One region of the Streptomyces sp. NBC_00016 genome, then DNA from elsewhere that is predicted to be linked to it. Evidence: riboswitches for the same ligand, from Rfam matches in the RefSeq annotation. Region 1 holds a riboswitch; each other region holds the start of a gene.
What was found. Region 1 has a riboswitch for ZMP and ZTP ahead of OG933_RS17655 (glycine hydroxymethyltransferase). Riboswitches for the same ligand answer to the same signal wherever they lie in the genome.

Region 2: another riboswitch for ZMP and ZTP. It lies ahead of OG933_RS00575 (bifunctional 5,10-methylenetetrahydrofolate dehydrogenase/5,10-methenyltetrahydrofolate cyclohydrolase); the one in region 1 lies ahead of OG933_RS17655 (glycine hydroxymethyltransferase).
Region 3: another riboswitch for ZMP and ZTP. It lies ahead of OG933_RS44480 (bifunctional 5,10-methylenetetrahydrofolate dehydrogenase/5,10-methenyltetrahydrofolate cyclohydrolase); the one in region 1 lies ahead of OG933_RS17655 (glycine hydroxymethyltransferase).

What each region holds. Positions count from the first base shown of each region.
Region 1 covers NZ_CP108304.1:4,009,170-4,019,023, reverse strand. The annotation lists gene OG933_RS17675 (DUF3050 domain-containing protein) at 1-558, shown strand, start outside; gene OG933_RS17670 (DMT family transporter) at 539-1,405, opposite strand; gene OG933_RS17665 (hypothetical protein) at 1,535-2,014, shown strand; gene OG933_RS17660 (glutathionylspermidine synthase family protein) at 2,047-3,234, shown strand; ZMP/ZTP riboswitch at 3,356-3,446, shown strand; gene OG933_RS17655 (glycine hydroxymethyltransferase) at 3,487-4,938, shown strand; gene trpS (tryptophan--tRNA ligase) at 5,020-6,033, shown strand; gene OG933_RS17645 (2'-5' RNA ligase family protein) at 6,221-6,799, shown strand; gene OG933_RS17640 (decaprenylphospho-beta-D-erythro-pentofuranosid-2-ulose 2-reductase) at 6,821-7,576, opposite strand; gene OG933_RS17635 (FAD-binding protein) at 7,573-8,946, opposite strand; gene OG933_RS17630 (phosphatase PAP2 family protein) at 9,079-9,588, shown strand; gene OG933_RS17625 (decaprenyl-phosphate phosphoribosyltransferase) at 9,581-9,854, shown strand, end outside.
Region 2 covers NZ_CP108304.1:113,610-123,463, forward strand. The annotation lists gene OG933_RS00545 (catalase) at 1-727, opposite strand, end outside; gene OG933_RS00550 (DUF6131 family protein) at 1,143-1,298, opposite strand; gene OG933_RS00555 (Asp23/Gls24 family envelope stress response protein) at 1,386-1,874, opposite strand; gene OG933_RS00560 (hypothetical protein) at 2,186-2,692, opposite strand; gene OG933_RS00565 (hypothetical protein) at 2,758-3,312, opposite strand; gene OG933_RS00570 (MFS transporter) at 3,612-4,838, opposite strand; gene OG933_RS00575 (bifunctional 5,10-methylenetetrahydrofolate dehydrogenase/5,10-methenyltetrahydrofolate cyclohydrolase) at 5,420-6,286, opposite strand; ZMP/ZTP riboswitch at 6,309-6,394, opposite strand; gene OG933_RS00580 (GNAT family N-acetyltransferase) at 6,849-7,349, opposite strand; gene OG933_RS00585 (PPOX class F420-dependent oxidoreductase) at 7,401-7,769, opposite strand; gene OG933_RS00590 (hypothetical protein) at 8,067-9,359, opposite strand; gene OG933_RS00595 (FUSC family protein) at 9,605-9,854, shown strand, end outside.
Region 3 covers NZ_CP108304.1:10,102,210-10,112,063, forward strand. The annotation lists gene OG933_RS44450 (SDR family oxidoreductase) at 1-374, opposite strand, end outside; gene OG933_RS44455 (GAF and ANTAR domain-containing protein) at 594-1,283, shown strand; gene OG933_RS44460 (FUSC family protein) at 1,444-2,505, opposite strand; gene OG933_RS44465 (hypothetical protein) at 2,751-4,043, shown strand; gene OG933_RS44470 (PPOX class F420-dependent oxidoreductase) at 4,341-4,709, shown strand; gene OG933_RS44475 (GNAT family N-acetyltransferase) at 4,761-5,261, shown strand; ZMP/ZTP riboswitch at 5,716-5,801, shown strand; gene OG933_RS44480 (bifunctional 5,10-methylenetetrahydrofolate dehydrogenase/5,10-methenyltetrahydrofolate cyclohydrolase) at 5,824-6,690, shown strand; gene OG933_RS44485 (MFS transporter) at 7,272-8,498, shown strand; gene OG933_RS44490 (hypothetical protein) at 8,798-9,352, shown strand; gene OG933_RS44495 (hypothetical protein) at 9,418-9,854, shown strand, end outside.

The DNA.
Region 1 (9,854 bases):
GTGCCGCGCGGCTCGGAGGTGAGCCGGCGGCTCATCAACGACATCGTCCTCGTCGAGGAGAGCGACGAGCTGAACGGCGGCTTCACCAGCCACTTCGAGCTGTACCGGGCCGGCATGGCCGAGGCGGACGCCGACACCACCCGGATCGACACCTTCCTCGCGCTGATCGGCGAGGGCCACGACGTGCCGTCGGCGCTGCGGGTCGCCCGGGTCCCCGCCCCCGCCGCCGAGTTCGTGCGCACGACCTTTCAGATCATCGCCGACCGGCCGCTGCACTGCCGGGCCGCCGCCTTCGCCTTCTCCCGGGGGGACCTCATCCCGGACATGTTCGACCAGGTGATCAAGAAGGAGGGCACCGACCGGTTCCCGCTCTTCCGCGACTACCTGGCCCGCCACATCGAGGTGGACGGCGAGGAGCACACCCCCATGGCCATGCAGATGGTCGCCGACCTGTGCGGCACGGACGACACGCGCTGGCAGGAGGCCGTCGAGACGGCCACCCTCGCGCTGGAGGCGAGGATCCGCCTGTGGGACGGCATCACGGAGGCGATGGCCTGACCGGCGGCTCCGGTGCCGGCTCCGTCACGGACGCCTCTTCGGGCGCCTCCCCGAACCGGGCCAGTGCCAGCGCTCCCGCCACGGCGACGGCGAAACCGAGTACGGCCAGCCAGCCGAGCCCCTCCCGGGTCCGGTCGCCCAGCCACACCACGCCCACCAGCGCCGGACCGATCGTCTCGCCGATCACCATCCCGGCCGTGGCGGTCGTCACCGACCCCCGCTGGAGAGCCGTCGTCAGCAGCAGGAACGCGGCACCGCCACCCAGCAGCAGCGCGTACAGGGCCGGGTCGGTGAGCAGCTCCGACGGGTCGAGCGAGTCGATCAGCCGCACCGCCACCTCCACCACCCCGAACCCGAAACCGGCCCCGAGGCCCAGCACCAGCGCCCGTGCGCGTCCGGTCAGCCGCCGTCCGGCCAGTCCCAGCAGCAGCACCCCGCCCGCCGCGCCGAGCATCACCCACGGCAGCGCCTGCGGTCCGCTCTCCTCGCCCTCCGTCCCCGCCGCCAGGCCCAGCATCGCCAGGCCCGCGCACACCACCCCCACCGCCGCCCACTCGGTCCGGCTCAGCCGCACCCGCAGCAGCCGCGCCGCGACCACCGCCGTCACCGCCAGGCTCGACGCGAGGGCCGCCCCCACGGCGTAGATCGGCACCGAGCGCAACGCGGCGATCTGGAACAGGAACCCCAGCCCGTCCAGCGCGAGCCCCGCCAGATACCGCCACTCCCGCACCGCCCGCAGCAGCAGCGCCGCGTCCCCGCCGCTCCCGCCGACGGCCGCCCGCGCCGCCATCGCCTGCAACACCGTCGCCGTACCGAAGCAGACCGCCGCGCCGAGTGCGCACACCATTCCAAAGAGCACGAAAGGACTGTAGGGGAACGGCTGGTGGGCGGGCCGCCTTCGGTCGCTCTCGGCACGGTGTCTAGGCTGACGGCCGGAAATCGTCGTAGCGGCGATGCGGAAACGGGGAGACGGAACATGGCGGACGCGCGTCGCAGACTTCGCTCGGGCACGGTCGTACTCGGCGGCATGGGAGTGCTCGCGGCGGCCCTGTCCGCCTGCTCCTCCGACCCCGACAAGCGGTGCGTCGACCGCGACAGCTACAACCTCACCAAGGGCTACAAGGTCGTCGCCGACAAGAACTGCAAGTCCACGTCCGGCAAGTCCGGCTCGGCCGGCAAGGTCGGCAAGTCCGCCACGGCCGCCACCGACGCCGCCTGGTACTACGGCGGCGACAAGAAGGGCTCCTGGGTCGACGGCGGCTCCTTCACCAAGCCGGGCAAGGGGTCCAGCGGCTCGACCGGTTCGAGCAGCAGCAGTGGCGGCAGCAGTAGCAGTGGCGGCAGCAGCAGCAGCGGCGGCAGCGGCAGCAGTGGCGGCAGCGGAGTCGACCGGAACGGGTTCGGCGGCGACAGCGACAGCGGCAGCGGTGTCGGCAAGGGCAGCTCGGGCGGCTGAGCGCCCGAGCGGCTGAACAGGACACCGGCACCGTGCGACGTCACACCATCGAACCCCGCCCCGACTGGCAGCGGACCGTCGAGGACCAGGGTCTCGTCTACCCCCTCACCCGTCACCCCGACGGCCGGCTGCGCCCCTACTGGGACGAGAGCGCGTACTACGTCTTCACCCTCGACGAGGTCGAGGCGCTGGAGGAGACCGTCGAGGAACTGCACACCATGTGCCTGGCGGCCGCCGCCCACCTCGTCGAGACCGACCGCCTCGCCGACCTCGGCATCACCGACCCGCGGATCGCGGCGGCGGTCGCCGAGGCCTGGCACCGGCGTGCCGAACTCCCCTCCGTCTACGGCCGTTTCGACCTCCACTACGACGGCACCGGCCCGGCGAAGCTCCTGGAGTACAACGCGGACACCCCCACCTCGCTCGTGGAGGCGGCCTCCCCCCAGTGGTTCTGGATGGAGGAACGATTCCCCGGCGCCGACCAGTGGAACTCCCTCCACGAACGCCTGGTCGCCGCCTGGAGGAAGCAGGCCCCCCTGCTCCCGCCCGGCAGCCCGCTCCACTTCGCGCACTCCTCGGCGGACGAGCTGGGCGAGGACCTCATGACGGTCGCCTACCTCAAGGAGACCGCCGAGCAGGCCGGCCTGGACACGGCCTGGATCTCCATGGAGGAGATCGGCTGGGACCCGCTGTCCGGCCGCTTCGTCGACCGTCAACTCCGCTTCATCCGCAGCTGCTTCAAGCTCTACCCCTGGGAGTGGCTGACCACCGACCGCTTCGCGGGCCATGTCCTCGACACCCTCGACAACGGCGGCGGCACCGGCACGACCCTGTGGATCGAACCGGCCTGGAAGATGCTCCTCAGCAACAAGGCCCTGCTGGCCGTCCTGTGGGAGCTGTACCCCGGACACCCCAACCTCCTCCCCGCCTACCTCGACGGGCCCCGCGAACTGGCGGCCACCACCGGCTATGTCGCCAAGCCGCTGCTGGGCCGCGAGGGCGCCGGCGTCACCCTGCACGCACCGGGCGGCGATCCCGCCCCGCGCACCGACGAAGCCTGCTGCTACCAGCAGTTGGCGCCCCTGCCCACGTTCGACGGCAACCACGTCGTCCTCGGCGCGTGGACGGTGGAGGACGAGTCGGCCGGCCTCGGCATCCGCGAGTCCTCCGGCCTGATCACGGACGAGTACGCCCGCTTCCTGCCCCACGTGATCCTCTAGGCGCCGCGACCCCGGTCCGACGGCTGCTCCAGGGCGACCGGAGGCGTGCTCCTGCGCGGATCCGACGTCGCTCGCATGGTGGACGCCGGACCTTGGGATTCGGGCCTGCCCGGTAGGCTGGCGAGCGGGCCGTGACTGGCGCGCTGGGATGGGACGGACCATCGGGGAGCGGCCTGTGAGCGACAAGAGTGCCGTGCGCCTGGGCCAGACCGAGAACCGTGACCGCACGCCACGCCCCCGGAGGCCGACGACATGTCCGAGCAGCAGTCCCTCTCCACCGAGTCCACCGCCTTCCGTGCCGCACTCGACGTGATCCGCGCCGTCGAGCCGCGCGTCGCCGACGCCATCGGCCAGGAGGTCCACGACCAGCGCGAGATGCTCAAGCTGATCGCCTCGGAGAACTACGCCTCCCCGGCCACCCTCCTCGCGATGGGCAACTGGTTCAGCGACAAGTACGCCGAGGGCACCATCGGCCGCCGCTTCTACGCCGGCTGCCGCAACGTGGACACCGTCGAGGCGCTGGCCGCCGAGCACGCCCGCGAGCTCTTCGGCGCCCGCCACGCGTACGTCCAGCCGCACTCCGGCATCGACGCCAACCTCGTCGCCTTCTGGTCGATCCTCGCCGACCGCGTGGAGGCCCCGGCCCTCGCGAAGGCGGGCGTCCGCCAGGTCAACGACCTCTCCGAGGCCGACTGGGCCGAGCTGCGCCAGGCCTTCGGCAACCAGCGGATGCTCGGCATGTCGCTGGACGCCGGCGGCCACCTCACCCACGGCTTCCGCCCCAACATCTCCGGCAAGATGTTCGACCAGCGCTCCTACGGCACGGACCCGGCCACCGGCCTGATCGACTACGAGGCCCTGCGTGCCTCGGCCCGCGACTTCAAGCCGCTGATCATCGTCGCCGGCTACTCCGCGTACCCCCGGCTGGTGAACTTCCGGATCATGCGCGAGATCGCCGACGAGGTCGGCGCGACCCTCATGGTCGACATGGCGCACTTCGCCGGCCTGGTCGCGGGCAAGGTCCTGACCGGCGACTTCGACCCGGTCCCGCACGCCCAGATCGTGACGACCACCACCCACAAGTCCCTGCGCGGCCCCCGCGGCGGCATGGTCCTGTGCGACGACTCCCTCAAGGACCAGGTCGACCGCGGCTGCCCGATGGTCCTCGGCGGCCCGCTCCCGCACGTCATGGCCGCCAAGGCCGTCGCCCTGGCGGAGGCCCGCCGGCCGTCCTTCCAGGACTACGCCCAGCGCATCGTCGACAACTCCCGCGCCCTCGCCGAGGGCCTGACGCGGCGCGGCGCGACCCTGGTCACCGGCGGCACGGACAATCACCTGAACCTGATCGACGTGGCCTCCTCCTACGGGCTCACCGGCCGGCAGGCCGAGGCGGCGCTGCTGGACTCGGGCATCGTCACCAACCGCAACGCCATCCCCGCCGACCCGAACGGCGCCTGGTACACCTCCGGCATCCGCATCGGCACCCCGGCGCTGACCACCCGGGGCCTGGGCACGGCCGAGATGGACGAGGTCGCGTCCCTGATCGACCGGGTCCTGACCACGACGGAGCCCGGCACGACGAAGTCGGGCGCCCCCTCGAAGGCCGCCCACGTCCTGGACGCGAAGGTCGCGGACGAGATCTCCCGGCGGGCGACCGACCTGGTGGCGGGCTTCCCGCTGTACCCGGAGATCGACCTCGGCTGACCCCGGCGGCACCCCGGGCGGCCCCCGTGGCCGCCCGGGACCCGTTCCGGGCGGTCTCCGCGCTCTGAGACAATGATGGACATGGCCTCAGACCGACCCCGCGTGCTCTCCGGAATCCAGCCCACCGCCGGCTCGTTCCACCTCGGCAACTACCTCGGCGCCGTCCGCCAGTGGGTGGCGCTCCAGGAGACCCACGACGCGTTCTACATGGTCGTCGACCTGCACGCGATCACGGTCCCGCAGGATCCGAAGGAGCTCAGCGCGAACACGCGGCTGGCCGCCGCCCAGCTCCTCGCGGCCGGTCTCGACCCGGACCGCTGCACGCTCTTCGTCCAGAGCCACGTCCCCGAGCACGCCCAGCTCGCCTGGGTCATGAACTGCCTCACCGGCATGGGCGAGGCGAGCCGGATGACCCAGTTCAAGGACAAGTCCGCCAGGCAGGGCGCCGACCGCGCCTCCGTGGGCCTGTTCACGTACCCGATCCTCCAGGTCGCGGACATCCTGCTGTACCAGGCCGACGAGGTGCCGGTCGGTGAGGACCAGCGCCAGCACATCGAGCTGACCCGCGACCTCGCGGAGCGTTTCAACGGCCGCTTCGGCGAGACCTTCACGATCCCGAAGCCGCACATCCTGAAGGAGACCGGGAAGATCTACGACCTTCAGGACCCGTCGATCAAGATGAGCAAGTCGGCGTCCACGCCGAAGGGCCTCATCAACCTGCTCGACGAGCCGAAGGCGACGGCGAAGAAGGTCAAGAGCGCGGTCACGGACACCGACACGGTCGTCCGCTACGACACCGAGAACAAGCCCGGCGTCAGCAACCTGCTCGGCATCTACTCGACGCTGACCGGCACGAGCGTCCCCGAGCTGGAGCAGCGCTACGAGGGCAAGCTCTACGGCGCGCTCAAGACGGACCTCGCCGAGGTCGTCGTCGACTTCGTGACGCCGTTCCGGGACCGCACCCAGCAGTACCTGGACGACCCCGAGACGCTCGACTCGATCCTGGCCAAGGGTGCGGAGAAGGCGCGCGCCGTCGCCGCGGAGACCCTCTCCCGGACGTACGAGCGGGTCGGCTTCCTGCCCGCGAAGCACTGAGCGGCGCTCGGAAGCACGCGGAAGCACTCGGGGCGCACCGCACACCTGTTCCTCTGGGCAGAGCGCTGCACATCACTTTCCCTGCGCCTGCCCAGAGCACAGCTGTGGCCGTACAGTCGATAGCCGTACGACTGAGTACGAACCCGGCAACACACCCCGCCAGGACGACATGACGACAGGAGAAGACGTGGGGACCGTAACGATCGGTGTGTCGATCGCGGTCCCGGAGCCTCACGGCAGCCTGCTCCAGGAGCGGCGCCTGGGCTTCGGCGACGTCGCGGCTCACGGCATCCCCACGCACGTCACACTGCTGCCGCCGACCGAGGTCGGGACGAACGCGCTGCCCGCCGTCGAAGCGCACCTCGGCGAGGTCGCCGCGGCCGGCCGCCCCTTCCCGATGAGGCTGTCCGGCACCGGCACCTTCCGGCCCATGTCGCCGGTGGTCTACGTGCGGGTCGTCCAGGGCACCGAGACCTGCGCCTGGCTCCAGCAGCGGATCCGGTCCGCCTCCGGGCCGCTGACCCGCGAGCTCCAGTTCCCCTACCACCCGCACGTCACCGTCGCGCACGGCATCGACGAGGCGGCGATGGACCGGGCCTTCGACGAGCTCGCCCACTACGAGGCCGAGTGGTCCTGCACCGGCTTCGCCCTCGCCGAGCAGGGCGCCGACGGCGTCTGGCGCAAACTGCGCGACTACGCCTTCGGGGGCGCGGTCGTACCCCCGCAGGCGGCCCACGTCGACCGCGGCTCGCTGCCGACGCGCTAGCGGCGCGCCCCGGCGGCTCCGCTAGATCGGCAGCCTGCGGAACAGCCCGCGGGGCGCGTGACGCAGCGCCGACATCACCACGCGCAGCACGCCCGGCACCCACACCGTCTCCGAGCGGCGCCGCAGCCCCAGCTCGACGGCGGTGGCGACCGCCTCGGGGGTGGTCGCCAGCGGCGCCTCGGGCAGCCCGGCGGTCATCTTCGTCCGGACGAACCCGGGGCGTACGACCATGACGTGCACGCCGGTCCCGTGCAGCGCGTCGCCCAGTCCCTGGGCGAAGGCGTCGAGGCCCGCCTTGCTGGAGCCGTAGATGAAGTTCGAGCGGCGGGCCCGCTCGCCGGCGACGGAGGAGAGGACGACCAGGGAGCCGTGCCCCTGGGTCTGCAGGGCGCGCGCGGCGACCAGCCCCGCCGACACCGCCCCCGTGTAGTTGGTCTGCGCGACGCGCACCGCGGCCGCCGGGTCGCGTTCGTCGTTCGCCTGGTCGCCGAGGACGCCGAAGGCGAGCAGCACCGCGTCGACGTCGCCCTCGGCGAAGACCTTGCCGAGGACCGTCTCGTGGGACGCGGGGTCGAGCGCGTCGAAGGGCACGGTGTGGACGTCCGCCCCCAGGGTGCGCAGCTCGGCGGCGGCCGACTCCAGGGCGGGCGACGGGCGCCCGGCCAGCCACACCGTGCGGGTGCGGCGGACGATCAGCCGGCGGGCGGTGGCCAGCGCGATGCCGGACGTGCCGCCGAGGACGAGCAGGGACTGGGGGAGGCCGAAGGCGTCCTTCATGGTGACTCCTGGAAGTTGAGCCGGCGGGCGAGGTCCGACACGAACACCCCGCGCGGGTCCAGCTCCGCGCGCAGCGCGCGGAAGTCGTCGAGGCGCGGGTACATCGCGGTGAGGAGTTCGGGGCGCAGCCGGGAGTCCTTGGCGAGGTAGACGCGGCCGCCCGCGGCGGCCACCTCCGCGTCCAGCTCGTCGAGGAAGGCGCCGAGGCCGGGCAGTCCGGCCGGGATGTCCAGGGCGAGGGTCCAGCCCGGACGCGGGAAGGACAGCCAGCCGGGGTCGGCGTCCCCGAACCGCTTGAGGACGGCCAGGAAGGACGGGCAGCGGCGGGCGGAGAGGCGTCCCACGATCCGGCGCAGGGTGTCCTCGCGTCCGTACCCGACGACGAACTGGTACTGCACGAAGCCGTCGCGGCCGTAGACACGGTTCCAGTGCGGGACGCCGTCGAGGGGGTGGAAGAAGGCGGACAGGCTCTGGAGTTCGCCGGTACGCGCGCGGGGCGCTCTGCGGTACCAGAGTTCGTTGAACAGTCCGACGGTCGTCCGGGTGAGCAGGCCGCTCGGCAGGAACGCGGGAGCGGCCGGGAGCCGGGACGGGCGGAACGCGAGCGGGGCCCTGCGCGCGCGGGCGGGCAGGGCGTCCAGGGGCGCGTGCTCGCCGCGGGTCAGCACCGCGCGTCCGGTGGCCGCGCCGCGTGCGAGGAGGTCGATCCACGCGACCGAGTAGCGGTAGCGGTGGTCGCCGGCCGTCAGCCGGGCCATCAGGTCGTCGAGGTCGGCGGCCCGCTCGGTGTCGACCGACATCAGCGACGTCCCGACCGGCTGGAGCCGGATCCTGGCCGTCAGGACGACGCCGGTCAGGCCCATGCCGCCGGCGGTCGCGTCGAACAGGTCGGTGCCCTGCTCCACCGTGCGGATCGTGCCGTCCGCCGTGAGCAGCTCGAAGGACAGCACATGCCGGGCGAAGGACCCGGACACATGGTGGTTCTTGCCGTGGATGTCGGCGCCGATCGCGCCGCCCACGGTCACATACCGGGTGCCGGGGGTCACCGGCACGAACCAGCCGAGCGGCAGCAGGACCTCCATGAGCCGGTGCAGGGAGACCCCCGCGTCGCACAGGACGCTCCCGTCGTCGGCGTCGATGACGTGGATCCGGTCCAGCCCGGTCAGGTCGATCACCGCCCCGCCGGCGTTCTGCGCCGCGTCTCCGTAGGCGCGCCCCAGCCCCCTGGGGATGCCTCCGCGTGGCCCGCACTCCCGGACCGCCGTCACGGCCTCCGCGTAGGTCCGGGGGCGGACCAGGCGTGCGGTGGTGGGGGCGGTGCGGCCCCATCCCGTGACGGAGACGTTCTCGGTAGTGGTCTCGGCAGGCATGCTGGTGACCGTATCGCCTCTATATGGGCGATTAATTTTGAAACATGCATCACTCCCCGAAATGGGTGATTAATGGGATGTCGCTCAATATTGCCGGAGTTCCGAGGACACAGGCGTGAACAGTGAGTCCACATGGACGAACTCGACGACCTGGACCACCGGATCCTCTCGGCGCTCCACGCCCGGGGCGCGGACCCACGCGTCGCCCGCGTCGCGCGCGCCCTCTCCTGGGCGGGCGAGCACGCCGCCCTGTGGCTCGCGGCGGGCGTCGCGGGAGCCGCCGTCGACAGCTCCCGGCGCGGCGCCTGGCTGCGCGCCACCGCGCTCACCGCGGGCGCGCACGCCGCCAGCATGGGGATGAAACGTCTTGTCCGACGCCCGCGCCCCGCCCACGTCGAACCCCTCGTGCGCACCGCGGGACGGCACTCCTTCCCCAGCTCGCACGCGACCTCCGCCACGGCCGCCGCCGTCGCCTACGGCTCGCTCGGGGCGTACGCCACCGCGCCGCTCGCCGCCGCGATGTGCCTCTCCCGTCTGGTCGCCGGTGTCCACCACCCCTCCGACGTGGCGGCGGGCGCGGCCCTGGGGGCGGTCACCGCACGGCTGGGGGCGCGCTGGATGAGAGAGGGCCACCATGGCTGAGGCACTGCTCCACCAACAGCGCACGCACCGCCCGCCGGCCCCCCGGCCCCCGAGCGACCGCCCCGGCACCCTCGTCGGCGGCATCCTGCGGACCACTCGTCCCAAGCAGTGGGTCAAGAACATCCTGGTCGTCGCCGCCCCGGCAGCGGCCGGCCGGCTCTTCTCCCTGCACGCGGTCACCCGACTCGCCCTCGTCTTCGCCCTGTTCACCGCCTGCGCCGCGGCCGTCTACCTGGTCAACGACGCCCGTGACGCCGAGGCCGACC
Region 2 (9,854 bases), 3.9 Mb from region 1:
CGAAGTCCCAGAAGGTGTCGTGGGCGCTCTGGGCCTGCGGGATCTCCCGGTCCGGGTGCGGCTTGCCGGCGTGGATGACGTCGGGGAACTTGATGGCGTCCTGGATGAAGAAGACCGGGATGTTGTTGCCGACGAGGTCGAAGACACCCTCCTCGGTGTAGAACTTGGTGGCGAACCCACGGGTATCACGGACCGTGTCGGCGGATCCGCGGGATCCCAGCACGGTGGAGAAGCGCACGAAGACCGGTGTCTCGGTGTCTTTGCGCAAGAATGCGGCGCGCGTGACGTTCTCGGCGGTGCCGTAGGCCTGGAAGATGCCGTGAGCGCCGGCGCCGCGGGCGTGGACCACGCGCTCGGGGATGCGCTCGTGGTCGAAGTGCATGATCTTCTCGCGCAGGTGGTGGTCCTGCAGAAGAACCGGCCCACGGGCACCCGCCTTGAGTGAGTGATCGGTGTCGTAGAGCCGGGTGCCCTGGGCGGTGGTCAGGTAGGTGCCGCTCTGCGCTTTACGGGTGGGGTCCGCGCCGGTGGGCTGGCCGGTGGGACTGACGGTTTCGGGGGTGCCTTGATCCGCCTTGGGCGGGAGCGGCGCACGCGGCTCGACAGGCTCCTCGACCGGCACCGGCTCCGGCGACGGTGCACCAGGCACGCCTTCGGCGGGACCCTCGTCGCCCAGCGCTTGCGTCAGCTTCTCAGCTGCGGCTTTGATCGGGTTGGGCTTCGACATCGTTCCTCCATGCTCGGGTACGGCCTACCTCGTCACGAGCCATGACCGCCACGGGCGGCGGCATAACAAGGGCATGAAGAACATCCGTCCAACGCCGCGCAGCCGTGTCCGGCCGCGCAAGTACCCCTCAGCGGACGCAGCAACTAGGTGCGCCCGTTGACTGGTCGTGCGCGACTCCTCGGGCTGTCACCGGTAGCGCGTACGAAGGGCCGCGCGGTCTCAGGGAGAGCCGCCGGCACTGGGATGGCGATGTCGACTTGGGCGGCGTACCGGCGGGTGTCGTCCAGTCCCAGGGCGGTGCGGCAGGCCATTTCCTCGGCCACGGTCGAGGTCGGCCACGGCACGCCGATCGGCTCGGCCGGGGCGACGCGGCAGCGGCCGTTCGTCCGCGGACCGATCGGCCGTCAGGGCCGGTTCACCAGTAGTGGCGTCGTCCGGCGACGGCGTGTCCCATCGCGCCGAGGATCCACAGGGCCGCTCCGACGGCCACCAGGATGACCCCGATGGTCCATAGGACGGCTATGCCGGTGACGAGGCCGATGACGAGCAGAACGACGCCCAGGATGATCATGACGTTCCCCTTGGGGAGTGGTGGCCGCTCCCCCGCGAGCAGCGGATCTTCATCTGTGCGAGAAAGGGGTGCGGGGGCTGTGGGAGCTCACCTCACCCGGTCCTCGTCGGGTTCGGACTCCTCCTCCTCGTCGGGGAGGCGGACGTCGCCGACGGCGATGTTCACCTCGACGACCTCCAGACCCGTCATCCGCTCCACAGCGTTGATGACGTTGGAGCGCACGTCGCCGGCCACGTCGACGATGGCGACGCCGTACTCGACGACGATGTCCAGGTCGACGGCGGCCTGGCGCTCACCGACTTCGACCTTCACCCCTTGCGTGACGCCCCCGCTGCCGCCGGGGACCCTGTCCCGCATGGCACCGAAGGCGCGGGCCACGCCGCCGCCGAGGTTGTAAATTCCCGGCACCTCACGGGCGGCCATGCCCACGATCTTGGCCACCACGCCGTCCGCGACAGTGGTCTTGCCCCGGGTCTGCGCCGGAGCCCCGACCCCGGTACGGCCCTTCAACGTGCTCACGTCCGCATCGGGCCGGCCCGTCGAGCCGCGGTTGCTGCTGGTGGTGGTGTCTGTCATGGCGATCGCCTCGGCCCCTGTCCGATGTGCTGTGCGGGCTCCGGGTACCCGCTTCTCCTGAGCCGCGAACGGATCGCACGATCAAAAGGAACGGCTCCGCTCGGTGACGCTCAGACGCCGGGTCCTCTTCGTGCATGGCGCGAAGCGAAGCCCGGATGTAGGCATGCAGGCGTGGTGGCATGCGGGCGCGGCGCTCCACCCTGATCGGTCCGTCGGAGGCGCGTCCGCGGGACGGGTGGGGCGATCAGGCCGGCGTTGTCCGGGCCTCTGCCGCCGTGCCACCGCGTCATGTCGTGTCGCGTCGCGTCGTGTCAGGTGACCAGCAGGCGGTTGAAGAAGGAACGGTAGTGGCGCAGCGCTTGGCGCAGGTCTTCGGTGTCGGCCTGTTCGCCCCTGTTCCACTGTCCTTCGAGTTCCTGTTTGTGGTCGGCGAAGGTGGCGGCCAGCCTCTGCATCACGTCGGCGACGAGGGCGTCGGCGGTGTGCACGGCGTCCCGCGGGTCGTCCACAAACCTGTCCTGCACCTCCTGCCAGCGGGTGCGGAACCCTTCCTCGTCCTCTGTGGTGAGGAGCTGCGGGACGTCGTCCTCGCCTTGGACGGGCTGGCCCGCGGTCCGGGCCGGAGTGCCTGCCGCGGCCTCCACCGGCTCCCTTTCAGCGGGCTTGCTCGGCGTGTCCGTGCTCTCACCGGGGAAGGTCGGCACATCGGCAGGAGGGCCGGCCGCGCCCTCCTGTACGGACCGGTCGCGAGGCCGGGCGAGGTCGTCGGTGGACAGGCCGCTCGCGGCGGCGGTGCCCGGTGTGTCTTCGCGTCGCATGTCTCCTCCGTTCCTGGACGCCTGGCGGCGTCCCGGTTCGGGCGGCGGGCTGTTCGCTGAGCCCTTCAGGCCCGGGCGTGGCGGGGTCGTCCGCCGTCAGCGAGCAGCTCGTCGAACAGGGCGCGGTAGTGCACCATGGCACCCCGCAACTGTTCGGTGGTCGCCTCGTGGCGGGTGCTGAGCACGTCGACATCGTGGGCGGCCCGGTAGTGCTCGAGGGTGCGGCCGTGCTCGACCGAGAGGTCCTTGAGCTGTTGCTCGAAGTCGTGGGTCGGGTAGCCGCGCTCGTGCATCAGGGAGGTCACCAAGCGGTCGGCATCGTGCACGGCGTCTTCCGGGCGGTCCACGAATTCGTCCTGCACGTTGGTCCAGTCCCGCGTGTACCGATCCCTGACGCTGCTGTCCAGCGGCTTGATGTCCAGCGTGTCATGTCGCTTCTCGCGGGCACGGAGCTCACGCTCGCCGGCCGTGCGGCTGTCGGCGTCCTCTACCGTGCGCGTGTACTCCGGGCCGAAGCGCTCACGCAGCTTCCGGCGGCGCCTGAGGGAGACCGCGACGGCTACCAGGGCGATCACCACCACGACGGCAACGATGATTGCCAGAAGTGTCCCTGTCGACATGGGCAGGACCCCCTCACGGGCGCGCCATATATTCCTATTTTGCCGATTCCCTACCTTTTGCCTTTGAAACGAGACAGCTGATCAGTACCTGCAGAAGGCAGCACCGCAGCCCGGCCGGCCCGCCCTGCCGGACTGCGGACCGCGGACCGCGGACCGCTGACTGCTGACTGCTGACTGCTGTCTGCTGACTGCGAGGAAGCACCGCACGGGGGTGCACTTGCCGGCGGACTCGGGCCTGTGCGCGCGGATCCTGTGGTCCGCCATGACTTCGGGAGAGCGCCCCCACCGTGCACGCGTTGTCAGGCCGTCGGGATCTGCCGGGCCTCGGCCGGGGATTCCGTCGGGGTTTCGGCTGCCGATGACGTGATCAGTGCGGAGGGTCCGGTCCCGCGGTCGGTGAGGCCAGCGAGGAGGGCGAGGGCGAGGCCGGCGGCGGCGAGGGCCGCGCCGACCAGGGCGGGCGAGGCCCAGCCCCAGCCGGCCGAGATGGCCAGGCCGCCGAGCCAGGCGCCGCCGGCGTTGGCCAGGTTGAAGGCGGAGTGGTTGGAGGCCGCCGCCATCGTCGGGGCGTTCCTCGCCTTGGCCATGAGCAGCATCTGCACGGGTGTGGTGACCAGGGCGCCCATCGCGCCCATGAAGGCGAGTGTCACCAGGGCGGGAACGGTGCTGTGGACCGTGAAGTAGAACGTCACGAGCGACGCGCCCAGCAGGGCGAGCCCTCCGTACAGCGTCGGGCGCAGGGCGCGGTCGGTCAGCGGGCCCGCGATCAGCGTGCCCAGCGTCATTCCGCCGCCGTAGAGCGCGAGGACCCAGGTGGTCGAGGAGTCGGAGAGACCCGTCACGTGGGTCAGGATCGGCACCAGGTAGCTGTAGACGGCGAAGAAGCCGCCGAATCCCACGACGGCGGTGGCCAGGCCGAGGGCGACCTGCCGGTTGCCCATGGCGCGCAGTTCGTGCCGGATGCCGGCCTGGTTGCTGCGGGGCTGGTCGGGGACGAAGGCGGCCAGCGCGGCCAGCGCGACGAGGCCGATGACGGCGACGGCGCAGTAGGCGTAGCGCCAGCCCAGTTGCTGTCCGAGAGCCGTGCCGGCCGGGACGCCGATGATGTTGGCGATGGTGAGTCCGAGGAACATCCTCGACACGGCCCGCCCGGCCCGTTCGGGGGCGACCAGCCGGGAGGCCACGACGGCGCCCACGCCGAACAGTGCTCCGTGGGGCAGGCCCGCCAGGAAGCGTGCGGCGAACAGCAGGCCGAAGCCGGGTGCGAGGGCGGACGCGACGTTGCCGATCACGAACAGGGCAGACAGCAGGAGCAGGAGTCGTTTGTGGGCGATGCGCGCGCCGATGCCCGTCAGGAGCGGGGCACCGACGACGACGCCGAGCGCGTAGGCGGAGACGATGTTGCCGGCGTGCGGCACGGACACGCCGACCCCGTCGGCGATCTGGGGCAGCAGCCCCATCGTGGCGAACTCGGTCGTACCGATACCGAACGCGACGAGGGCAAGGGCCAGCAGGGCCAGTGGCATGGAGCGGAAGTACCTTTCGCGGGCGGCGGTCCGGATCGTGGCGGAGCAGGCGGGACCACGAGGTGTCCTGCTCCTGTGGCCATTCGCGCCGGCCACCGTTGCCCGGTGCGCCCCCCAGGGCAGGGAAGGCCCACAAGCAGTGCAGCGGTGGCACATGCCCACGCATTCCAAGATCGGCCGACAGGAATTATGGCCTGCATCACACCGGCTCCGGGGGTCGGTCATGCGGTGCCGGTCATGCGGGTGCCGGCCATGCCCCGGGCGCGCGCAGGGACGGTCTGCGGGCGGCGGAGGGTCGGTCCCCGGCCGGTGGCGGAGGGTCGGTCCTCGGCCGGTCGTCGTCGGTGCTGAGCGCTCAGGCACTTGAGACAGGCAAGTGGTCAGGCGGCCGCGGTCGTCATGGACGGGGCACGGGCGGGCGGCCCGTGCCCCGTCGGCGGCCGGCGGCCGGCTCCCGGCTTCGCGGTCGTCGGCGTCTCGTTCTGCAGGCAGGCACGCACGAACAGCCCCCGCGCGATGTCGGTGCCGGTATCGCGCGGGGGCTGTTCGTGGCTGCTGCGGTCGCCGTTGCGACGGAAGGGTCAGTGGTGCGTGATGCCGAGTTGGTTCGAGGCGGCGTCGACGGTCTGCGCGAGCAGGACGGCGATGGTCATCGGGCCGACGCCGCCGGGCACCGGGGTGATCAGACGGGCTCGGGTGAGGGCGGTGTCGAAGTCCACGTCGCCCACGTTGCCCGGGTTGTAGCCGGCGTCGATCACCACCGCGCCGGGCTTGATGTCCTCCCCCCGGATCAGCCGGGGCCGTCCCACGGCCGCCACCACGACGTCCGCTTCCCGGATGATGTCCGGCAGGTCCGCCGTGCGGGAGTGGCAGTAGGTCACCGTCGCGTTCCGGGCGAGCAGGAGCATTCCCACCGGTTTGCCGAGGATCGCGCTGCGGCCCACCACGGCGGCGCGCCGGCCGGTGAGATCGACGTCGTAGGCCTCCAGCAGCCGCATGATGCCGCCCGGGGTGCAGGACACGAAGCCCGGCAGCCCGAAGCTCATGGCGGCGAAGGAATGTGCCGTGACCCCGTCGACGTCCTTGTGCGGGGCGATGGCCTCGAACGCCGCCCGCTCGTCGATGTGCGGGCCGCAGGGATGCTGGAGCAGGATGCCGTGCACGTCCGGATCGTCGGACAGGCCGGCGAGCGTGTCGATCAGCTCGGCGGTCGTGGTGGTGGCGGGCAGAGCGATGTGCCGGGACCGGATACCCGCCTTCGCGCACCGCGCCCGTTTCATACGGACGTAGGTGACCGACGCGGGGTCCTCCCCCACCAGCACCGTCGCCAGGCAGGGGCTGGTCCCGGTGTGTTGTGAGATCTGTGCCGCCTTGGCAGCAGCCTCTTCGACGATGCGTCCGGCAAGACCGGTGCCGTCCATGAGCTGGGCCGTCCGAGTCGCGGACATCGTTGCCTCCGGGGTGTGGCCGACCACTCGCCCAGGCGCACGGCAACGACGTCTCGTCAGACCGCTCCCCGGTGGTGCTCCACCTCAGCGCCAGTCACGGCCCACAGCGCACTGTAGTAGACGCGCAGCCTGCTCACACCGGTCAATGTCCGGTGCCAGGAGGCGACTTGCCGGGGCCCGCCGGCTCGGGCCGGGGGCGGGGGCGAAGGGTGGGGTCGTGAAGGGGCGGTCGCCTGCGCGGCGAAAGGCTCTGCGGGGCTTCAGCCGGACGATCGTCCCCGCAGGCAATAGGTGAGGCCCGGGGACACTGTCCCCTTCACGACCACGTCCTGCACAACACGGCCTGCCCTGGCGGCATTCCCGTGCCGTCACCGTGGCGGCATTCCCGCACCGTCGACCGGCCCGGCGGGCTCCCGTCCCGGCTCGGGGGAATCACGGGACCGGGGCCCTGCCGTCGCCTTCCCGGCAGCGTGGGCATACGGATGCGTCAGGCGCCCGTGCGGCTGCGGCTGCGTGCTTGGGGCATGTGCGGGCCGCGGCCGCGTGTGGCTGAGGCGGCTGTTTACACGGTGCGCTCCATGCAGAGCAGTTGGTCGCGCGTTTCCCATGAGGGGACGACGGTGAAGCCGAGCCGCTCGTACAGGGCGATGGCGCTCGTGCGCCATTTCCACACCGACAGGCGTACCGTGCCGACGCCGTTGTCCGCGGCGTGCGCAAGCGCGGCGGCGATCAGGCCGGACGCGATACCCCGGCTCCGCGATGCCGGGTCGGTCCAGAGTCTTTTGATCTCCGAGCGTCCGCCGGCGGGGGCGGTCAGCACGACGCAGCCCACGGCTGTGTCGCCGCCGCTCAGAGCGATCAGCACGGTGTCGTCGGCGAACGCGGCCCGCGGGTCGAGGATTTCCGTCCGGTAGCGGTCCGGCAGCGCGTCCACATCGGCGACCGGGTCGCCCTTCTCGGCCTGCGTCCGCAGGTGGTAGGCCGCCAGCAGCTCGGCCGGCCGGGCCGCCGCAGGGCCCTGACCTGGCCAGCGGACGATGACAACCCCGTGTCGATCGGTCATTGCGCCAGCATCACACGAGCCGTACCCGCGCCTCAGGAGGGGTGGGTACGGCTAGTTCTCGAGGCCCCAGCTGTGGATCCGCCTGGGGTGGACGCGGATCACCTCCTCGCTGAAGTGCGGGCCCAACTCGTGCGGGCCGACGAGGAGTTCGGCCTCTCCTCGGATGTCCACGCCGCGCACGGTCCAGGGCCGCAGGCTCACGACGTCGTCCACGACGAGCGCGGCCTTCGGGTTCTTGCGGAGATTGCGCCACTTCTTCGTCTGTCCCATGGCGAATCCGCCGATCAGGATCGTGCCGTCTTCCTGCAGGAAGAACCCCACGGGATTGGCCTGCGGCTGCCCCGACGGGTCGACCGTCGCGAGGCGCCCCAACCGCTGCGACATCAGGTACGCGCGTTCGGCCGTGCTGAATTCGGTCATGGCAGCAGCCAAACATGTTCCCGGCCGCGCGCACATCGGGTCACCGACCTAGGTCCGGGGGCTGAGACCGAGTCCCGACCCTGCAACGTCAACGGCGCCCCACACGCTGCTGCGCCACCCCTTCTACAGTGAGGCGTTCCTCAACCCGGGCCTGCGCGACGGCCCAGGGCTGGCTGGAGGAGCAGGTCCGTGCCAGCGCCCTGGAGCGGCAGACCGGCGATCTGCGGCACGTCATCGGCCGCCCGGCCACCACCCTCGACGAGGCCGGCGGTGCCGTACTCAAAGGCTTCAGGGGCTTCAGAGGCTGCGGAAGTCCTTCGCGTCGGGGTAGGTCACGTCGGTGCAGCCGCGCCGCTTGGTGATGTCGTCGACGTAGGCGCGGAACAGGGTGTTCAGTCGCCGGGAGCCGAGGATGTCGTCGTAGGTGTAGCTGGAGCTGAGGGTGTGCAGGGCGGGTTTGCCGTCGCAGACGGAGGAGGCCCACCACGCTCCGTCGGCGTGTCCGGCCGTTCCCGCCTTGATGATCGCGTCCTGGGCGCCGAGGGCCTCATATCCCACGGTGTGCGCCTCCGGGCCGAAGTAGGAGGCGGTGCGCAGCCACCAGGGCGAGTGGGTGAGCGCGCTGCGGGCGTAGTCGCGCTGGTCGTCGTTCAGTTCGTCGGCGATCCGGCCCACCTGGTCGGGGCCGACCGCCAGAAGGCAGCCTTCGAGGGGGTTGGCGTTGCGCAGGGGTATCGCGAGGGCGCGGTCGGGCAGCCGGTCCTGTCCCTGTTGTGTGAGGTGTGCGGCGAACCAGCTGCAGGAGCCGCCGGCCGTCTTCGCGGGGCGAAGAGTGATCGGCACGGAGGCGAGCCGGCGGCCGGGCAGGGCGGCCAGGCTGGTCTTGCAGCCGATCCGGTCGGCTGCTGCCTCGGCGGCGGTGCGGGCGATGCGGGCGAGGCGTTCACGGTCGGCCGCGGAGACGTCGTCGTAGTCGGCGCGGGCGGTGACGTTCAGCAGTTCGGGGGCCGTCGTGCGGCTGCCCGGTCCGCACGCGGCGCGCACGGTCGTGTACCAGTCCCCGTACCGGCCCAGGGTGCCGTCGCCCACGGGCCACGCTTCGGGGCGCCGGTCGGCGACCGCCGTGACATCGTCCTTCTCGCCGTTCTCGGTGTCGTCGGTGTCGTCGGTGTCGTCGGTGTCGTCGGTGTCGTCGGTGTCGTCGGTGTCGTCGGTGTCGTAGAACGGCTCGAGTCCGCTGTCGTCACCGATCCAGTTCATCGGCTCGGAGGCGTCGCTGCGCCGCACCACCAGCGTGAACAGACTCGTGGTCTTTCCGGGGCCGGGCACCTTGTAGACGGTGCAGGAACTGTGCAGTTCGCGGCTGTCGATCCGGTACTCGTCGTAGTCGCTGGCCTTCGCCCGGACCATCCCGCCCTGCAGGTCCATCACCGCGGCCCCCGACACGAGCCCGCCGCACGCCGCGCTGATGTCGCGCTCGCTGGACGCGCGGTCGCGGAGGTCGTCGGCCGTCAGCCAGCCCGCGTACAGGCTCAGCCCGATCCCGCCCCACGCCGTCCACCGCCACAGCCCGATCAGTCCCGCGCGCACCGCAACTCCCCCGTTGTGAACCCGTCCGGCGCGATCCGTGCCGCGCCGGTCGCCGAGCGTAGACGGCCGCCGTCCGGCACGTTGAGGGAGGGCGGCAGACACGTTCCGCGTAGACCCGCGGGCGTGCGGGCGGCTCGTAATCTGGTCGGGTCTCATCGCCTGTGGGAGGGAAGTGTGCTCGTGCCGCCGTACGGGGAAGGGGCTGCGGGCGGGACTGCGGGCGGGGCTGTGCGTTGCCGTCGGCGGTGAGCGTCCTGGGCCGCCTCGGCCGTCCGGTGCCCGGCGGGCTGCGCCCGCTGAGCGTGCAGGAGGTGCGGGGCGGGGCCCGGATGGTGCTGTGCGCCACGCTGTCGTGGTACCTGGCGGTCGAGCTGGGCATCAACAGTGCCCCCATCGCCGCTGTGCTGCCTGCGGTGTTCACCTTGTCCGGGATCCCGCTGTGGGCCCCCCGGCTGGGGCTCTACCGTCTGGGCAGTGTCCTGCTGGGGGTGGGCA
Region 3 (9,854 bases), 6.1 Mb from region 1:
GGAGTGACGGGATCGGGCGGGCAGCTCTCGTCGTACCGGACGCGCGCACCGGAGAACACCGCGTCGCTGGAGACATGGACCAGGCGGCAGCCCTGCCCGGCGGCGGCCAGCGCCACGCGGACGGCGCCGTCGGCGGTGACCGACCAGTCGGCGCCGCCGCTCGACGCGTTGACCACGACCGACGGGGCCACATCCGCGATCACCGCGGCGACCCGCGCGGGATCGCGGACGTCGAGCGGATGCCAGGCCACACCGTACGAGGCACTGCCGGGCCGGGACGCGAACGTCGCGGACGTCTGCCGCCCCGCGGCGGCGGCCTGCCGGATCAGCGCGGCGCCCAGGAAACCGCTGCCCCCGATGATCAGGACCGTCATGGACCGACACGGTAGCGAACCACCGTCACCGGCGCGCCCCCGCCGCTGCGACGCCTGCCGCGCCAGAGGCTGCACGGACCTGCGTTCCGTGTGACCTTCCGGCACCGTGGACAGGTCACCTTCCGGTCAGAAGGAGCGTCACTCACAGCCACCGCTGTGCAGGTTGCGTGAAAGGCTGGGTAGGAGGCTTCTCCAGACAGGCGATGAACAGGAGTCGGAGTGGACTGGGGTCGGTTCGCACAGCAGATGGCCTCGATGGCACGTGACCTGCTGGCACAGGATTCGGTCGACGACACGCTGGAGCGGATCACCGCCTCGGCCACCGAACTGGTCGACGGCTGCGACGCCGCCGGCATTCTCGTACGGCACGCCACGAAGGTGCAGACCCTCGCCCCCACCGACCAACTCGTCGTCGACAGCGACCGCCTCCAGGAACAGCTCGGCGAAGGACCCTGCTTCGACGCCGCCCGCAGCACGCGCGGAGAACGGCTCTTCCGCATCCCCGACCTCACCGGCGAGCACCAGCGCTGGCCCGCCTACGCCCCCAGGGCCCACTCGCTCGGCGTGGGCAGCATGATGGGCTTCCTGCTGTTCACCGAGGACGAGAACCTCGGCGCGCTGAACCTCTACTCCCGCAAACCCGGCGCGTTCACCGAGGCCAGTGAGACGGCCGGCTGGCTGCTCGCCTCCCACGCCGCGGTCGCTCTCTCCAGCGCCCGCACCCACGCCCAGATGGAACAGGCCATCGCCACCCGGCACGCCATCGGCGAGGCCATGGGCATCCTCATGGGCCGCCACCACATCACCGAGGAACAGGCCTTCGACGTGCTGCGCCGCTACTCGCAGGAGAACAACGTCAAACTCCGCGAAGTCGCCCGCCTGGTCTGCGCAGGCCGCGGCCTCGCCTGACGTGCGAGCCGGCCTGCCGTCACGGTGGGAGGCCAACTGCCGTAAGAGTGGGACGGCGACCTGCCGTGTCCGTGGGAGGGCGACCTGCCGTGTCGGTGGGAGGGCGGCCTGCCCACCGGCCGGCACCCGGCCCTGGTGATGCCGCCGGTCCACCGGCAGGTCACCGTCCGGTGAAATGCGCTTCGCGGTAGTCGTCGAGCCGGTCGAGGACCAGCAGCAGGATGCCGCGAAGCAGGCTGTCGTGCCGGCCGCTCCCGGCAGGCCCGCCCCGTTCGCCGATCACCCGGGCCCGGGCGATCGGTTCCGTGGGATCGGCGCCGGCCAGCGCGCGGATCAGCGCGTGCCGCACCGCGTCCAGCAACGGGCCGGGGCCCTCCCCGGCGTGAGCGTCACCGGGGCCGGCCGCCGCCTGCCCGCCCGCGGCCCGCAGCTGCGCGGTGAGGCAGTGCAAGGGAGCCGCGGTGCGTTCGGCCAGCTGGATGCGGTATCCGACCTCGTCGAGCGCGGCGGCCGAACGACGGTGCGTCACACTCCAGCGCAGCGCCCGCCGGGCCCGGTCCAGATCCCGCGCGAGGTCATGGGGCTGCTGCCACAGGCCCCCCGCCTGCCCCGCCTTCTGCCCCGCCCCCTGCCCCAGCGGGGCCCGGCCGGGGTGGCGGCCCAGCTCCGCCAGCAGACGGTCGAGCCGGTCGCGGTAGGCGTCGAGCCGGCCGGACAGCAGACGGCTGGGGTCGGGAGGCCACAGCAGGGGACCCAGGAGGATGACCACCGCGATCCCCACCAGGTTCTCCAGAACGCGCTGCTCCGGATAGCCGGAGACGGGCACACCGAAGACGAGCACGGCGCTGACGAGCACCTGCTGGCTGGGAGCACCGTCGATACGCACCAGGAGACTGGCGAGGTATCCGGCGCTCACCACGACGGCGAGGGAGAGCGTGGACACGGGAAGCCAGCGCAGGGCGAGCGCCGCGATGCCCACCCCCAGCAGGACACTGCCCAGACGGTAGAGCCCCAGCCGGGGGGCCCACAGCGGGATCCCGGACAAGGTGAACACCGCAGGCAGCACAGCGGCGATGGGGGCACTGTTGATGCCCAGCTCGACCGCCAGGTACCACGACAGCGTGGCGCACAGCACCATCCGGGCCCCGCCCCGCACCTCCTGCACGCTCAGCGGGCGCAGCCCGCCGGGCACCGGACGGCCGAGGCGGCCCAGGACGCTCACCGCCGACGGCAACGCACAGCCCCGCCCGCAGTCCCGCCCGCAGCCCCTTCCCCGTACGGCGGCACGAGCACACTTCCCTCCCACAGGCGATGAGACCCGACCAGATTACGAGCCGCCCGCACGCCCGCGGGTCTACGCGGAACGTGTCTGCCGCCCTCCCTCAACGTGCCGGACGGCGGCCGTCTACGCTCGGCGACCGGCGCGGCACGGATCGCGCCGGACGGGTTCACAACGGGGGAGTTGCGGTGCGCGCGGGACTGATCGGGCTGTGGCGGTGGACGGCGTGGGGCGGGATCGGGCTGAGCCTGTACGCGGGCTGGCTGACGGCCGACGACCTCCGCGACCGCGCGTCCAGCGAGCGCGACATCAGCGCGGCGTGCGGCGGGCTCGTGTCGGGGGCCGCGGTGATGGACCTGCAGGGCGGGATGGTCCGGGCGAAGGCCAGCGACTACGACGAGTACCGGATCGACAGCCGCGAACTGCACAGTTCCTGCACCGTCTACAAGGTGCCCGGCCCCGGAAAGACCACGAGTCTGTTCACGCTGGTGGTGCGGCGCAGCGACGCCTCCGAGCCGATGAACTGGATCGGTGACGACAGCGGACTCGAGCCGTTCTACGACACCGACGACACCGACGACACCGACGACACCGACGACACCGACGACACCGACGACACCGACGACACCGAGAACGGCGAGAAGGACGATGTCACGGCGGTCGCCGACCGGCGCCCCGAAGCGTGGCCCGTGGGCGACGGCACCCTGGGCCGGTACGGGGACTGGTACACGACCGTGCGCGCCGCGTGCGGACCGGGCAGCCGCACGACGGCCCCCGAACTGCTGAACGTCACCGCCCGCGCCGACTACGACGACGTCTCCGCGGCCGACCGTGAACGCCTCGCCCGCATCGCCCGCACCGCCGCCGAGGCAGCAGCCGACCGGATCGGCTGCAAGACCAGCCTGGCCGCCCTGCCCGGCCGCCGGCTCGCCTCCGTGCCGATCACTCTTCGCCCCGCGAAGACGGCCGGCGGCTCCTGCAGCTGGTTCGCCGCACACCTCACACAACAGGGACAGGACCGGCTGCCCGACCGCGCCCTCGCGATACCCCTGCGCAACGCCAACCCCCTCGAAGGCTGCCTTCTGGCGGTCGGCCCCGACCAGGTGGGCCGGATCGCCGACGAACTGAACGACGACCAGCGCGACTACGCCCGCAGCGCGCTCACCCACTCGCCCTGGTGGCTGCGCACCGCCTCCTACTTCGGCCCGGAGGCGCACACCGTGGGATATGAGGCCCTCGGCGCCCAGGACGCGATCATCAAGGCGGGAACGGCCGGACACGCCGACGGAGCGTGGTGGGCCTCCTCCGTCTGCGACGGCAAACCCGCCCTGCACACCCTCAGCTCCAGCTACACCTACGACGACATCCTCGGCTCCCGGCGACTGAACACCCTGTTCCGCGCCTACGTCGACGACATCACCAAGCGGCGCGGCTGCACCGACGTGACCTACCCCGACGCGAAGGACTTCCGCAGCCTCTGAAGCCCCTGAAGCCTTTGAGTACGGCACCGCCGGCCTCGTCGAGGGTGGTGGCCGGGCGGCCGATGACGTGCCGCAGATCGCCGGTCTGCCGCTCCAGGGCGCTGGCACGGACCTGCTCCTCCAGCCAGCCCTGGGCCGTCGCGCAGGCCCGGGTTGAGGAACGCCTCACTGTAGAAGGGGTGGCGCAGCAGCGTGTGGGGCGCCGTTGACGTTGCAGGGTCGGGACTCGGTCTCAGCCCCCGGACCTAGGTCGGTGACCCGATGTGCGCGCGGCCGGGAACATGTTTGGCTGCTGCCATGACCGAATTCAGCACGGCCGAACGCGCGTACCTGATGTCGCAGCGGTTGGGGCGCCTCGCGACGGTCGACCCGTCGGGGCAGCCGCAGGCCAATCCCGTGGGGTTCTTCCTGCAGGAAGACGGCACGATCCTGATCGGCGGATTCGCCATGGGACAGACGAAGAAGTGGCGCAATCTCCGCAAGAACCCGAAGGCCGCGCTCGTCGTGGACGACGTCGTGAGCCTGCGGCCCTGGACCGTGCGCGGCGTGGACATCCGAGGAGAGGCCGAACTCCTCGTCGGCCCGCACGAGTTGGGCCCGCACTTCAGCGAGGAGGTGATCCGCGTCCACCCCAGGCGGATCCACAGCTGGGGCCTCGAGAACTAGCCGTACCCACCCCTCCTGAGGCGCGGGTACGGCTCGTGTGATGCTGGCGCAATGACCGATCGACACGGGGTTGTCATCGTCCGCTGGCCAGGTCAGGGCCCTGCGGCGGCCCGGCCGGCCGAGCTGCTGGCGGCCTACCACCTGCGGACGCAGGCCGAGAAGGGCGACCCGGTCGCCGATGTGGACGCGCTGCCGGACCGCTACCGGACGGAAATCCTCGACCCGCGGGCCGCGTTCGCCGACGACACCGTGCTGATCGCTCTGAGCGGCGGCGACACAGCCGTGGGCTGCGTCGTGCTGACCGCCCCCGCCGGCGGACGCTCGGAGATCAAAAGACTCTGGACCGACCCGGCATCGCGGAGCCGGGGTATCGCGTCCGGCCTGATCGCCGCCGCGCTTGCGCACGCCGCGGACAACGGCGTCGGCACGGTACGCCTGTCGGTGTGGAAATGGCGCACGAGCGCCATCGCCCTGTACGAGCGGCTCGGCTTCACCGTCGTCCCCTCATGGGAAACGCGCGACCAACTGCTCTGCATGGAGCGCACCGTGTAAACAGCCGCCTCAGCCACACGCGGCCGCGGCCCGCACATGCCCCAAGCACGCAGCCGCAGCCGCACGGGCGCCTGACGCATCCGTATGCCCACGCTGCCGGGAAGGCGACGGCAGGGCCCCGGTCCCGTGATTCCCCCGAGCCGGGACGGGAGCCCGCCGGGCCGGTCGACGGTGCGGGAATGCCGCCACGGTGACGGCACGGGAATGCCGCCAGGGCAGGCCGTGTTGTGCAGGACGTGGTCGTGAAGGGGACAGTGTCCCCGGGCCTCACCTATTGCCTGCGGGGACGATCGTCCGGCTGAAGCCCCGCAGAGCCTTTCGCCGCGCAGGCGACCGCCCCTTCACGACCCCACCCTTCGCCCCCGCCCCCGGCCCGAGCCGGCGGGCCCCGGCAAGTCGCCTCCTGGCACCGGACATTGACCGGTGTGAGCAGGCTGCGCGTCTACTACAGTGCGCTGTGGGCCGTGACTGGCGCTGAGGTGGAGCACCACCGGGGAGCGGTCTGACGAGACGTCGTTGCCGTGCGCCTGGGCGAGTGGTCGGCCACACCCCGGAGGCAACGATGTCCGCGACTCGGACGGCCCAGCTCATGGACGGCACCGGTCTTGCCGGACGCATCGTCGAAGAGGCTGCTGCCAAGGCGGCACAGATCTCACAACACACCGGGACCAGCCCCTGCCTGGCGACGGTGCTGGTGGGGGAGGACCCCGCGTCGGTCACCTACGTCCGTATGAAACGGGCGCGGTGCGCGAAGGCGGGTATCCGGTCCCGGCACATCGCTCTGCCCGCCACCACCACGACCGCCGAGCTGATCGACACGCTCGCCGGCCTGTCCGACGATCCGGACGTGCACGGCATCCTGCTCCAGCATCCCTGCGGCCCGCACATCGACGAGCGGGCGGCGTTCGAGGCCATCGCCCCGCACAAGGACGTCGACGGGGTCACGGCACATTCCTTCGCCGCCATGAGCTTCGGGCTGCCGGGCTTCGTGTCCTGCACCCCGGGCGGCATCATGCGGCTGCTGGAGGCCTACGACGTCGATCTCACCGGCCGGCGCGCCGCCGTGGTGGGCCGCAGCGCGATCCTCGGCAAACCGGTGGGAATGCTCCTGCTCGCCCGGAACGCGACGGTGACCTACTGCCACTCCCGCACGGCGGACCTGCCGGACATCATCCGGGAAGCGGACGTCGTGGTGGCGGCCGTGGGACGGCCCCGGCTGATCCGGGGGGAGGACATCAAGCCCGGCGCGGTGGTGATCGACGCCGGCTACAACCCGGGCAACGTGGGCGACGTGGACTTCGACACCGCCCTCACCCGAGCCCGTCTGATCACCCCGGTGCCCGGCGGCGTCGGCCCGATGACCATCGCCGTCCTGCTCGCGCAGACCGTCGACGCCGCCTCGAACCAACTCGGCATCACGCACCACTGACCCTTCCGTCGCAACGGCGACCGCAGCAGCCACGAACAGCCCCCGCGCGATACCGGCACCGACATCGCGCGGGGGCTGTTCGTGCGTGCCTGCCTGCAGAACGAGACGCCGACGACCGCGAAGCCGGGAGCCGGCCGCCGGCCGCCGACGGGGCACGGGCCGCCCGCCCGTGCCCCGTCCATGACGACCGCGGCCGCCTGACCACTTGCCTGTCTCAAGTGCCTGAGCGCTCAGCACCGACGACGACCGGCCGAGGACCGACCCTCCGCCACCGGCCGGGGACCGACCCTCCGCCGCCCGCAGACCGTCCCTGCGCGCGCCCGGGGCATGGCCGGCACCCGCATGACCGGCACCGCATGACCGACCCCCGGAGCCGGTGTGATGCAGGCCATAATTCCTGTCGGCCGATCTTGGAATGCGTGGGCATGTGCCACCGCTGCACTGCTTGTGGGCCTTCCCTGCCCTGGGGGGCGCACCGGGCAACGGTGGCCGGCGCGAATGGCCACAGGAGCAGGACACCTCGTGGTCCCGCCTGCTCCGCCACGATCCGGACCGCCGCCCGCGAAAGGTACTTCCGCTCCATGCCACTGGCCCTGCTGGCCCTTGCCCTCGTCGCGTTCGGTATCGGTACGACCGAGTTCGCCACGATGGGGCTGCTGCCCCAGATCGCCGACGGGGTCGGCGTGTCCGTGCCGCACGCCGGCAACATCGTCTCCGCCTACGCGCTCGGCGTCGTCGTCGGTGCCCCGCTCCTGACGGGCATCGGCGCGCGCATCGCCCACAAACGACTCCTGCTCCTGCTGTCTGCCCTGTTCGTGATCGGCAACGTCGCGTCCGCCCTCGCACCCGGCTTCGGCCTGCTGTTCGCCGCACGCTTCCTGGCGGGCCTGCCCCACGGAGCACTGTTCGGCGTGGGCGCCGTCGTGGCCTCCCGGCTGGTCGCCCCCGAACGGGCCGGGCGGGCCGTGTCGAGGATGTTCCTCGGACTCACCATCGCCAACATCATCGGCGTCCCGGCCGGCACGGCTCTCGGACAGCAACTGGGCTGGCGCTACGCCTACTGCGCCGTCGCCGTCATCGGCCTCGTCGCGCTGGCCGCGCTGGCCGCCTTCGTCCCCGACCAGCCCCGCAGCAACCAGGCCGGCATCCGGCACGAACTGCGCGCCATGGGCAACCGGCAGGTCGCCCTCGGCCTGGCCACCGCCGTCGTGGGATTCGGCGGCTTCTTCGCCGTCTACAGCTACCTGGTGCCGATCCTGACCCACGTGACGGGTCTCTCCGACTCCTCGACCACCTGGGTCCTCGCGCTCTACGGCGGCGGAATGACGCTGGGCACGCTGATCGCGGGCCCGCTGACCGACCGCGCCCTGCGCCCGACGCTGTACGGAGGGCTCGCCCTGCTGGGCGCGTCGCTCGTGACGTTCTACTTCACGGTCCACAGCACCGTTCCCGCCCTGGTGACACTCGCCTTCATGGGCGCGATGGGCGCCCTGGTCACCACACCCGTGCAGATGCTGCTCATGGCCAAGGCGAGGAACGCCCCGACGATGGCGGCGGCCTCCAACCACTCCGCCTTCAACCTGGCCAACGCCGGCGGCGCCTGGCTCGGCGGCCTGGCCATCTCGGCCGGCTGGGGCTGGGCCTCGCCCGCCCTGGTCGGCGCGGCCCTCGCCGCCGCCGGCCTCGCCCTCGCCCTCCTCGCTGGCCTCACCGACCGCGGGACCGGACCCTCCGCACTGATCACGTCATCGGCAGCCGAAACCCCGACGGAATCCCCGGCCGAGGCCCGGCAGATCCCGACGGCCTGACAACGCGTGCACGGTGGGGGCGCTCTCCCGAAGTCATGGCGGACCACAGGATCCGCGCGCACAGGCCCGAGTCCGCCGGCAAGTGCACCCCCGTGCGGTGCTTCCTCGCAGTCAGCAGACAGCAGTCAGCAGTCAGCAGTCAGCGGTCCGCGGTCCGCGGTCCGCAGTCCGGCAGGGCGGGCCGGCCGGGCTGCGGTGCTGCCTTCTGCAGGTACTGATCAGCTGTCTCGTTTCAAAGGCAAAAGGTAGGGAATCGGCAAAATAGGAATATATGGCGCGCCCGTGAGGGGGTCCTGCCCATGTCGACAGGGACACTTCTGGCAATCATCGTTGCCGTCGTGGTGGTGATCGCCCTGGTAGCCGTCGCGGTCTCCCTCAGGCGCCGCCGGAAGCTGCGTGAGCGCTTCGGCCCGGAGTACACGCGCACGGTAGAGGACGCCGACAGCCGCACGGCCGGCGAGCGTGAGCTCCGTGCCCGCGAGAAGCGACATGACACGCTGGACATCAAGCCGCTGGACAGCAGCGTCAGGGATCGGTACACGCGGGACTGGACCAACGTGCAGGACGAATTCGTGGACCGCCCGGAAGACGCCGTGCACGATGCCGACCGCTTGGTGACCTCCCTGATGCACGAGCGCGGCTACCCGACCCACGACTTCGAGCAACAGCTCAAGGACCTCTCGGTCGAGCACGGCCGCACCCTCGAGCACTACCGGGCCGCCCACGATGTCGACGTGCTCAGCACCCGCCACGAGGCGACCACCGAACAGTTGCGGGGTGCCATGGTGCACTACCGCGCCCTGTTCGACGAGCTGCTCGCTGACGGCGGACGACCCCGCCACGCCCGGGCCTGAAGGGCTCAGCGAACAGCCCGCCGCCCGAACCGGGACGCCGCCAGGCGTCCAGGAACGGAGGAGACATGCGACGCGAAGACACACCGGGCACCGCCGCCGCGAGCGGCCTGTCCACCGACGACCTCGCCCGGCCTCGCGACCGGTCCGTACAGGAGGGCGCGGCCGGCCCTCCTGCCGATGTGCCGACCTTCCCCGGTGAGAGCACGGACACGCCGAGCAAGCCCGCTGAAAGGGAGCCGGTGGAGGCCGCGGCAGGCACTCCGGCCCGGACCGCGGGCCAGCCCGTCCAAGGCGAGGACGACGTCCCGCAGCTCCTCACCACAGAGGACGAGGAAGGGTTCCGCACCCGCTGGCAGGAGGTGCAGGACAGGTTTGTGGACGACCCGCGGGACGCCGTGCACACCGCCGACGCCCTCGTCGCCGACGTGATGCAGAGGCTGGCCGCCACCTTCGCCGACCACAAACAGGAACTCGAAGGACAGTGGAACAGGGGCGAACAGGC